Regions from separate parts of the Cellulosimicrobium sp. BMG9.23 genome, predicted to be linked through region 1. Evidence: riboswitches for the same ligand, from Rfam matches in the RefSeq annotation. Region 1 holds a riboswitch; the other holds the start of a gene.
The links. A riboswitch is a leader RNA that binds a small molecule or an ion and turns the genes downstream of it on or off. The one in region 1 is predicted to bind S-adenosylmethionine.

Region 1 (4,915 bases):
CCGATCGACTCGATCTCCTCGTCGCTCGCCCTGAAACGGGAAGTCCCGTCGCCGTCATCGAGGCGAAGGTGCTGTCCGGTCTCGGCAAGGAACAGCTGGAGCGCTATGAGGCCGCGTTCCCCGGAGCCGACCGGTACTGGCTCCTTCACCTGGAGGGATTTCCTTTGTCGCTGCCGCGCGGGTCGCGATGGGAGTCACGCACGTGGGAGGGCCTGCTACGTGCGTACGGCGAGAGCTCGGATCCGTGGGTGAGCACGACGGCGCGCGCGTGGGCCGATCAGATCGCCGCCCTCGTGCCGTCCGTCGGCCCGGACACCGTGTGGAACGACGTCCGGGACGACCCGCCAGGCTTCGAGCTGGACCTGCGCGCTCGCGCGGTCTGGCTGGAGGGGCGGATCGGGCGCTGGTCCGAGCTCGAGCACGACCTCGTGCCATCGACGGCCGGAGGTTCCTGGGTGGCTCGCGTGCGGACACGATCGGCGGTGCCGGGTTACGTCGTCGGCTTCGAAGTCGAGGAGTCCCTGACCGCCCAGGGCTGGCGTCCAGACCCGGCACGGCCGTATCGGGATCGGCTCGAGGGTCCGACCGTGTGGTTGGGACTGTGGCAGGAGGACGTCCGGACGTCGGAGCGTTTCGACTGGTCCCTCCTCGTACGGCTGTTCCGCGCCACCGTCCTCGACGAGCTGGGGCGGCCTGCCGACGGGCGGCCGTGGCGCACGACAGCTCCGGGCCTACCCGATCCGGGCGACAAGGCACGCTGGAAGGCCGAGGTCGTGGAACGAGGCGCGCCGCGGTGGCTCGGGAAAGGGTTCGGCATGCGTCAGGCGGTCAAGCACGGCGAGTGCATGTTCGGCGCCCGGTACCGGCTCCCGCCGACGTCCACGCTGGCAGAGATCGACTCGGACCTGCGCGGGCTCCAGTCGGTCGTGCAGCGGATGTCCACCGTCAGCTGAGTCGCGTCAACCGGGTCAGCCGAGGGCCCACTCGTCCGCCCGCTCGAGCCGCCGACGTACCGCCTCGCCGCCGACGCGCTCGATCCAGGACCGGTCGCCTACGACGACGAGCAACGATCGCGCGCGCGAGAGCCCGGTGTAGAGCATCTCGCGCGCCCTCGACTCGTCCCGCACGCCGTTCACCGCGAGCACGACGACGGGCCGCTCGAGGCCCTTGAACCCAAGGACGTGCCCGTAGAACACCTCGTCCTCGGCGAAGAACGCGTCCCAGTACGCCGCGTGCCCGCCGGCCTGGACCTCGTTCACCTGCTGCGGGTGCCGACGCCCCGTCGCGAGCAGCGCGAGCTGTCCGATTCCCCAGCCCTCGTCGAGCAGGGCCTCCACGGCATCGTCGGCGGCGCCGATCGCGTCGGTCGCGGGCACGTCGACGACCCGGACGGGCGGCCCCTCCATCCCGCGCGGCGTGATGCGTTCGGGAGAGAGCGCGCCGAACACCTGGGCGATCTGCTTCGTCGAGCGCAGGTTCTCGTGCAGCGTCACGGGCACGAGCTCGAGCGGCACGCGACCCTCGCGGGGGAAGACGCGCTGCGCATCGTCCATGAAGACGTGCAACCCGCCGGCGTCCTGGTCGCGCAGGCAGCGCAGCAGCGACGGCCACCACAGGTCGCCGAAGTCCTGCGCCTCGTCGACCACGACCGCGTCGAACAGCTCGCCCGGGCCACGCCCGTCCGCGAGCTCGCCGAGCGCCAGCGGCAGCCGCCGCTCCCAGTAGTCCGGGTCGTCGTCGGCTCCGGGCTCCGCGCCCCACTCGAGCGGCAGGTCGTGGAACAGGCCGACGTAGGCGGGCCGGTCCCGCGCCGGCCACTGCTCCACGATGCGCTCGAAGTACCGCCCGAGCCCGCGCGAGTAGCACAGGAGCGCGACGCGCTCCCCGGCTCGCGCCCGACGCCGCGCCTGCTCGAGGGCGAGCCACGTCTTCCCCGACCCGGCACCGCCCACGACGCGCATGCGCCGCACGCCGGAGAGCGCGTCCAGTGTGCGCGACTGGTCGCGCGTCATCTGCTCGAGCCGCGTCTCGTGCTGCGCCGCGAGCGTGAGGTGCTCCGCCTGGCTGGGGAAGCCCCCGACGAGCGACTCGACGAGGTCCGGGACGTCGTCGGCCGCGAGCGGCGCGTGGCCCAGGCCGTGGCGCTCGATCGCGTGCTTGACGCGCTCCGCCACGCCGTAAGGCCGCTCGAGGTCGCCCCGGTCGACGAGCATGTCGCGTGGCAGGTCGAGCGCGGCCCAGTCGGCCGGCACGTACCGGTGCGGCAGTGCCACGAGGTGCGCCGTGCGCGCCTCCCCCGCCCAGAGACCCCGGCGACGCAGGAGTGCCTGCAGCGCGTGCCGCGCGCCCTGCACCTGCCGCAGTGGCTCGATGCGATGCCGCCGCTCGCCGCTGCCCTGGTACCAGGCGCCGTCGACCCGGTCGACGTACCCGCCCTTCACCTCGATCGCCGCGATCCCGACTCCGGGCCAGACGACGAGCACGTCGATCTCGTACTCGTGCTCGTCCTCCTGGAGGTGCAGCCCGTGGACGACGACCACGTCGTCGGGCAGCTGGTCGACGAGCGCCTCCCACACGGCACGCTCGGCCCCGCCGTCGTCGGGGAACGTCGGGTCGGACGGGTACGCGCGCGGCATGACCCGTTCGTACCGCACGTGGCTGTCGACGTCACGCGCGCCGGGCACGATCGTCGCCGCGGTCATCGGATTTCACCCGCGACCGCCGTCGCGACGGCGCTCGCCGGGTGGACCGCGCGGGCCCACGCGAGGTAGGCCTCGCGGCGGGCGGCGTCGTCGAAGGTGCCGTGCGCGACCCAGTCGTCGTGCCAGGTGAAGACGCGCTCGGGGCGCGAGAACATCGCGTCCTCGATGACGCCGTCCTGCACGGTCCGCTGCCCCCAGTAGGGCGCGTTCGGGTCGAGCCGCAGGACGGGAAGCCCCGAGGCACGGGCAAGGCGCCAACGCTCGGGGAAGACGAGCGTGACGTAGGCGCCCATGCGGGTGTTCCCGGGGTCGTCCTGGTGGCGCGGAGCGAGGGACGGCACCCCCAGCGCCGAGGTGATGCTGCCGTCGACGGCGAGGCACTCGTCGCACACCGAGCGCTGCACCCGGAACGTGCCGCGGAAGTACGAGCGCCCCCGCAGGCAGACGCGGCACAGGGTCAGCCCGCCACGCACGCCGCACTCGCGGGACGGCGTCGGGCGGGGGACGCCGGTGTGGACGGGGCACAGGAGCCGCGCGTCGGCGCTGAGGAGGACGCGGCACGCGTCGTCGGTGCGGACCCAGTGGGTGGTGGTGACGGACATCGGTGAGGCCCTTCGTCCAGGGCCGTCGTCGGGTCGGACGCACGGCGGTGCGACCGAGAGGGACGACGACCTCGCTCTTCCCGCGGCCGGTCGGCCAGGGCCGGTCTTCCTCCTGGGGCACCGTGCGCGAGGGGCGCGGTTGCCGGACCGGCACGCGGAGGGCGTATCGCCGGTCGCTCTGGACCTGGGGAGATGTCTACCGGACGCCACCGACACGCCGCAACTCGGTGCCACCTCTTCCGCCGAGCACGCGATCAGTCACCGCCGATCACGGGGCTACCCACCGAATGTGCCGCAGAACGGTGGCCAAGCCCGTGCTCGGCGGACGGCCCCCGGCCTGGGCGCTGCGGCAGGCACAGCAGCGGGCCGCGCCCCCGAGGGAGCGCGGCCCGCTGTTCCGTGCTGTGTCGCGTCAGCGCCTCAGCGACCGATGTTCGACAGCTCTGCCGCAGCGATGATCAACTGCCGCTCGGCGCCGATGAGCACTCCGGCGTCCACGAGCTCGGCCGTCACCTCGCGCACGTGGCGGACGAACTCGCGGTGCGTCGGGTACTCGCCGTCCTCGGCGATGTGGTCGTTGACGGTGCAGCCCTCGCCGTCGTCGAAGTTGCCGACCGTGCTGTCGTTGCCGTCGATGATGACGGTCGGCCGCACGTCCGAGCCCTGGCAGCGGTCGCGCAGCAGCTGGACGACGGTGAACGTCACCTCGCCCGTCTGCGACGTCTCGCCGGCGCCGTTGACCGCCCGGTAGCGCACGACGTGCTCGCCGTCCGCCGCGACGACGAACGGTGCGGCGTAGCGCTGCCACGTGCCGCCGTCGACCTGGAACTCGGTGCGGTCGACGCCCGACTCCTCGTCGACGGCCGTGAGCGTCACGGTCGCGCGACCGACGAACGCGCCGTCGCGGTTGCGGCTGCCGCCGATGCCCGCGGTGACCTCCGGACCGCCGGGGTCCGGGTCCTCGCCCTCGACGTCGACGACGACGCTCTGCGGTGCCGACACGTTGCCGGCGACGTCCGTCGCGCGGTACGTGATCGTGTGCTCACCCGGGGTGCGCAGCGAGATCTGCTTCGAGTACGGCATCCACTCGCCGCCGTCGACCTGGTACTCGATCGACGCGACGCCGGAGCCGGCGTCGGTCCCGCGCAGTCGGACGAACGCGGGACCGACGTACTCGCCGGCATCGTTCTGCTGGCCGTAGACGCGGTGGTCGACCTCGGGCGCCACCGTGTCGCTCCCGTCGCCCGCCACGACCGCGAAGGTCACGGTGCCGGCCTCGGAGACGTTGCCCGCCTCGTCGGTCGCGCGGTAGGCGAGCGTGTGCTGACCGGGCTCGTCGACGACGACGGCCTCGGTATACGGGGTCCAGCCCGCGCCGTCGAGGTCGTACTCGACGGACGCGACGCCGGAGCCGTCGTCGGTCGCGGTGACCATGACGGATGCGGAGCCCACGTAGGCGCCGTCCTCGTCCTGCGTGCCGCTGAGCTCGGTCGCCACCGTGGGAGCGGTGGTGTCCTCGCCGCCGTCGGCGACGACGGTGAACTCGGTGACCGTCTCCTCGGAGACGTTGCCCGCGACGTCGGTCGCCCGGTAGACGAGCGTGTGCTCGCC
Region 2 (4,915 bases), on a different contig from region 1:
ATCTCCATGCGCGAGCGCGCCGCCTCGACCGACGTGACGTCGGCGTCGAGGCCGTCGATCGCGCCGATGACCTCGCCGAACTCCGAGTAGCACAGGTGCGTGTGGATCTGCGTCGCCGCCTCCACGCCCGACGTCGCGAGGCGGAAGGACCGCACCGACCAGTCGAGGTACGCCGGCTGGTCCGCGCGCCGCAGGGGGAGGAGCTCGCGCAGCGCGGGCTCGTCGACCTGCACGATCCCGACGCCCGCGGCCTCGAGGTCCGCGATCTCGTCGCGCAGCGCGAGGCCCACCTGGTTCGCGGTGTCGCCGAGCGGCTGGTCGTCGCGCACGAACGACCACGCGAGGATCGTCACCGGACCCGTGAGCATGCCCTTGACCGGCTTCTCGGTGAGCGACGCGGTGTACGCGGACCACTCGACCGTGATCGGTGCGGGACGCTGCACGTCGCCCCACAGCAGCGGCGGCCGCACGCAGCGGGACCCGTACGACTGCACCCAGCCGTTCGCGGTGACGGCGAACCCGTCGAGGTGCTCCGCGAAGTACTGGACCATGTCGTTGCGCTCGGGCTCGCCGTGCACGAGCACGTCGAGGCCCAGCTCCTCCTGCAGCCCGACGACGCGCGCGATCTCCTCGCGCATCGCCGCCGTGTAGTCGGCGTCCGACAGCTCGCCCTTGGTCCACAGCGCGCGGGCGCGGCGGATCTCCGGGGTCTGCGGGAAGGACCCGATGGTCGTCGTCGGCAGGGGCGGCAGGTCGAGGCGCTCCTGCTGCGCGGCCGCACGCTCCGCGTACGGGCCACGGGCGAAGTCCGCATCGGTCAGCGCGGCGGCGCGCTCGCGCACCGCGGGGACGACGACGCCGCTCGCCTCGGCCCGGGACGCGACGGCCGCGCTCGACGCGGCGAGGGCGTCGGCCACCGCCTCGCGGCCCTCGGTGAGGGCACGCGCGAGCGTCGCGACCTCGCCGACCTTCTGGTCCGCGAACGCGAGCCACTCGCGCAGGCGCGGGTCGAGCGTCGTGCCCGACGCCGCGCCCGGTGCCTCCTCCGCCGAGCGGAACACCTCGTCCTCGACGTCGTGCGGCACGTGGAGGAGCGACGTCGACGTCCCGACGGCGAGAGCGCCCGCGCCGAGGTGACCCGCGGCGTCGACCAGGTCCAGCTTCGCCGCGAGGTCTGCCCGCCACACGTTGTGCCCGTCGATCACGCCTGCGACGAGCGTCTTCGTCGAGAGCCCGGGAATCGTCCCGTCCGGTGCGGAGCCCACGGGGACCTCGCCCTTGACGAGATCGATCGCGATCGCGTCGACGTCCGTGCCCGCGAGGAGGGCGAGCCCGTCGCGCACTGCGCCGTGGGACCCCGCCGACGCGGCCTGCAGCCCGCCGAACGGTGCCGCGACGAGGATCGCGGGCCGCACGTCGTTCGCCGAACCCGGGGTTGTGGCGCCCTGAGCGGCCTGATCGCCGTGCAACCCGGGGTTCGGCACCGTGCCGGTCGACGTCACGACCAGCTCCGTCGCCAGCGTGCGGTACGCGGACTCGACGGCCGCGGCGAGCTCGGCGAACGGCACGTCGACGTTGTCCGTGACGAGGACCGGCTCGTCGAGCTGGACCCACGGCGCGCCCGCCGCGGCGAGCGCGCGCAGCAGGCCGGCGTAGGCGGCGACGACGTCGTCCAGGCGGTCGAGCGGCGAGTACCCGTGGGGGGCGTCGTCGGCCGCCTTGGACAGCGCGAGGAACGTGACCGGCCCGACGACGACCGGCCGGGTCACGACCCCGGCCTCCTTGGCCTCGACGAACTCGCGCACCAAGCGGTCGTCGACGAACCGGATCGGGGTGTCCGGGCCGATCTCGGGCACGAGGTAGTGGTAGTTCGTGTCGAACCACTTGGTCATCTCGAGCGGCGCGTCCTCGCCGGCGCCGCGGGCCACGGTGAAGTACCCCGGGAGGTCGAGCCGGCCGTCGGCGTCGGTGAGCCCGGCGAACCGGGACGGCACGGCACCGAGCGTCGCGACGACGTCGAGCACCTGGTCGTAGTAGGAGAACGAGCCGGGGACGGATGCGTCGTCGGCGCCGAGGCCGAGCTCGACGAGCCGGCGGACGGTGGCGAGGCGCAGCTCGCGGGCCGTGGCCTCGAGCTCGTCGGCGCTCGTGCGCCCGGCCCAGAACGCCTCGACGGCCTTCTTGAGCTCACGCCGACGCCCGATGCGGGGATAGCCGAGGACGGTGCCCGCGGGGAACGCGACCGGAAGGTGGGTAGGGGAGGGTACGGAAGTGGCCATGATCGAAACCTCTTGCTGGTCCTGAGGACCGGTCAGACGGGTCCGCCACGTGCGGCGACGCCCGTCGTGGGCAGGGAGGTGCCGGTGACCCACGGCCCGCTGGCCAGGTCCGGGACGTTCGGGTCGACGGCGCCGTTCGAGGTGCTGCCGTCGGTCCCGGACGTGCCGCCGCCGAGGTGAACACCCTCGAGCAGGTCAAGAGCGGCGCGGTACTTGTTGAACGTGTACACGTGCAGGCCCGGCGCACCGGCGTCGAGGACGCGCTGCGCGAGGTCGGACGAGTACGCGGTCCCGTAGGCGTGCTGCGCCTCGGGATCGGGCAGGGCGTCGAGCGCGTCCAGCAGGTGCTGGGGGGCGGGGACACCCGTGAGCTCCTCGACGCGACGGAGCCTGCGTGGCTCCGTCGTGGGCAGCAGCCCGGCGAGGATGGGGATCGTCACGCCGGCCGCGCGGGCCTCCGCGACGAAGTCGGTGTACGACGACGCGTCGTAGAACAGCTGCGTGATCGCGAAGCTCGCGCCTGCCTGCTGCTTCTGCAGGAGGCGCTGCACCTCCTGCGACCGCGTGGTGCCGGCGGCCCGGTTCCCGTCCACGAACGTCGCGACGGCGATCGTCAGCGGTCGGGCCGCGCTGCGGAGCGCGAGCGACGGGTTCGCCGCGCAGCGCGAGGCCTCGACCTCGCGCAGGAGCGCGACGAGCTCGATGCTCGACCCCACGCCGTCGGGCGCGGGACGCCAGTCCGGCTGGTCCGTGGGCGGGTCGCCGCGCAGCGCGAGGAAGCTGCGGACGCCCGCGTCGAGGAAGTCGGTGATGACGTCCTGCACGTGCTCGCGCGACGCACCCACGCACGTGAGGTGCGCGATCGCGTGCACGGGCGTGCCCTGCAGGAGCCGGCCGATGACGTCGAGCGAGGTCTGCCGGTCGTTGCCCGCCGCGCCGTACGTCACGGAGAGGAAGTCCGGCTGCGTCGCGACGAGCCGCCGCGCGGTCTCCCAGAACTTCGGCGCGGCGTCCGGGCGGCGAGGCGGCATGAGCTCGAACGAGACCGTGGGCCTCGCCGTCTCGGCGTGGGCGCGCCGGACGGCGTCCGCGACGCTCACGGCGCGACCTCGCCCGGGTGCTGCGCGCCCGGGTGTGTCGACGTGCGGACGGGAGCGCTCGCCGTCGGGCACGGGCTGCCCGGACGGTGCGCGAAAGATGCCTCGTTGACCATAGTCACTCCATCGACCCTGGCGTTAGCACCTTTGTCCTCGGGAGGCTTCCGTCGGCGGGTTGCTGCGGTGTCGTCGAGCCAGGACTCTCGACCGCTCTGGATGGTTCACCCGATCCTAAGCGGTATCCGCCATGCGGTCGAGTGCGCTCGTCTGATGAGATGCCTCGCGCACGGATGCGCGATGATGCCGCCGTGGACGACGACACCGCCGTGGACGACGACCGGACCCCGACCCTCGACGCGCCACCCGTCCGGCTCCGCGCCTGGCGCCCCGAGGACGCGCACGTCGTGGTCGAGGCGTCGCAGGACCCGCTGATCCCGCTCGTGACCACGGTCCCGCGCACGCCGGACGCCGCGGCCGTGGACGCGTACGTCGCGCGGCAGCGCCGGCGGCTGGCCGAGGGGGTCGGCTACTCGTTCGTCGTCGCGACGGCCGACGACGACCGCGCCGTCGGGCAGCTCTCCGTCCTCCTGCGCGACGCCGACCACGGACGCGTCAGCCTCGGGTACTGGGTGGCGGCGAGCCGTCGACGTCGCGGCTACGCGGGCGCGGCTCTGCGCGCTGCCGCGGACTGGGCGCTGGGACTGCCGGGCATCGAACGCGCGGACCTCTTCGTCGAGCCGTGGAACGAGGGCTCGTGGCGCGCCGCAGAGGGCGCCGGCTTCGTCCGGGAAGGGCTGCTGCGGGGGTGGCAGCGGGTCGGCGGGGAGCGTCGCGACATGTTCGTCTACGGGCGGTTGATCGACTGATCGCGTCTCGGCTCGTCGCCGGGCGGGCGCGCAGGGCGGGGGATAGGTTCGTGCCGTTCCCTGTGACGGAGGTCTCGACCCGTGCACCATCGCTCGTCCCCGGCGGTCCGCGCCGTCCACCCCCTCGCCACGGCCGGTGCCGCGCTCCTCGCGCTCGCCCTCGTCCTGGTGCTCGCGATCCCCGCGGCGCTCACGGCGGCGGCGCAGACCGGCACGGGTACCCTCTCCCTCTTCAAGCGCATCGAGAACCGCGACACGGGCTCGTCCGAAGGCCGGCGCGAGCTGTGGACGATGCACGCGCAGAACGTCGCCACGGGCGAGCTCATCGAGGGCGACGGGCTCAACGGCGTGCAGTCGCTCCAGGTGCCTGCCGGGACCTACCGGATCTGGGAGAGCGGCGGCGTCTCGGGATTCCGGTTCTTCAGCTGGAACTGCGGGGGTGACGACATCCTCGACCCGACCCCCGAGGTCGTCGTCCCCCCGGGTGGCACGCTCACGTGCACGGTCGACAACGAGGCCGTCTCTCCCACGCTGACGCTCGTCAAGGACGTCGTCGGCGGCACGGCCTCGCCCGAGGACTGGACCCTGCGCGCGCAGGGTCCGTCGTCGATCGGCGGGCCGTCCGGCTCCGACGAGGTGACGAACCAGGAGGTCCGGATCGGGCAGTACACGC

Region 2: another riboswitch for S-adenosylmethionine. It lies ahead of AC4H2G_RS05665 (methylenetetrahydrofolate reductase); the one in region 1 lies ahead of AC4H2G_RS10640 (hypothetical protein).

What each region holds. Positions count from the first base shown of each region.
Region 1 is NZ_JBZGBZ010000005.1:414,613-419,527, forward strand. Features, by position in the region: gene AC4H2G_RS10630 (PDDEXK-like family protein) at 1-953, shown strand, start outside; gene AC4H2G_RS10635 (nuclease-related domain-containing DEAD/DEAH box helicase) at 969-2,702, opposite strand; gene AC4H2G_RS10640 (hypothetical protein) at 2,699-3,304, opposite strand; SAM riboswitch class IV at 3,373-3,489, opposite strand; gene AC4H2G_RS10645 (OmpL47-type beta-barrel domain-containing protein) at 3,725-4,915, opposite strand, start outside.
Region 2 is NZ_JBZGBZ010000003.1:276,603-281,517, forward strand. Features, by position in the region: gene metE (5-methyltetrahydropteroyltriglutamate--homocysteine S-methyltransferase) at 1-2,279, opposite strand, end outside; gene AC4H2G_RS05665 (methylenetetrahydrofolate reductase) at 2,312-3,379, opposite strand; SAM riboswitch class I at 3,497-3,599, opposite strand; gene AC4H2G_RS05670 (GNAT family N-acetyltransferase) at 3,685-4,242, shown strand; gene AC4H2G_RS05675 (prealbumin-like fold domain-containing protein) at 4,324-4,915, shown strand, end outside.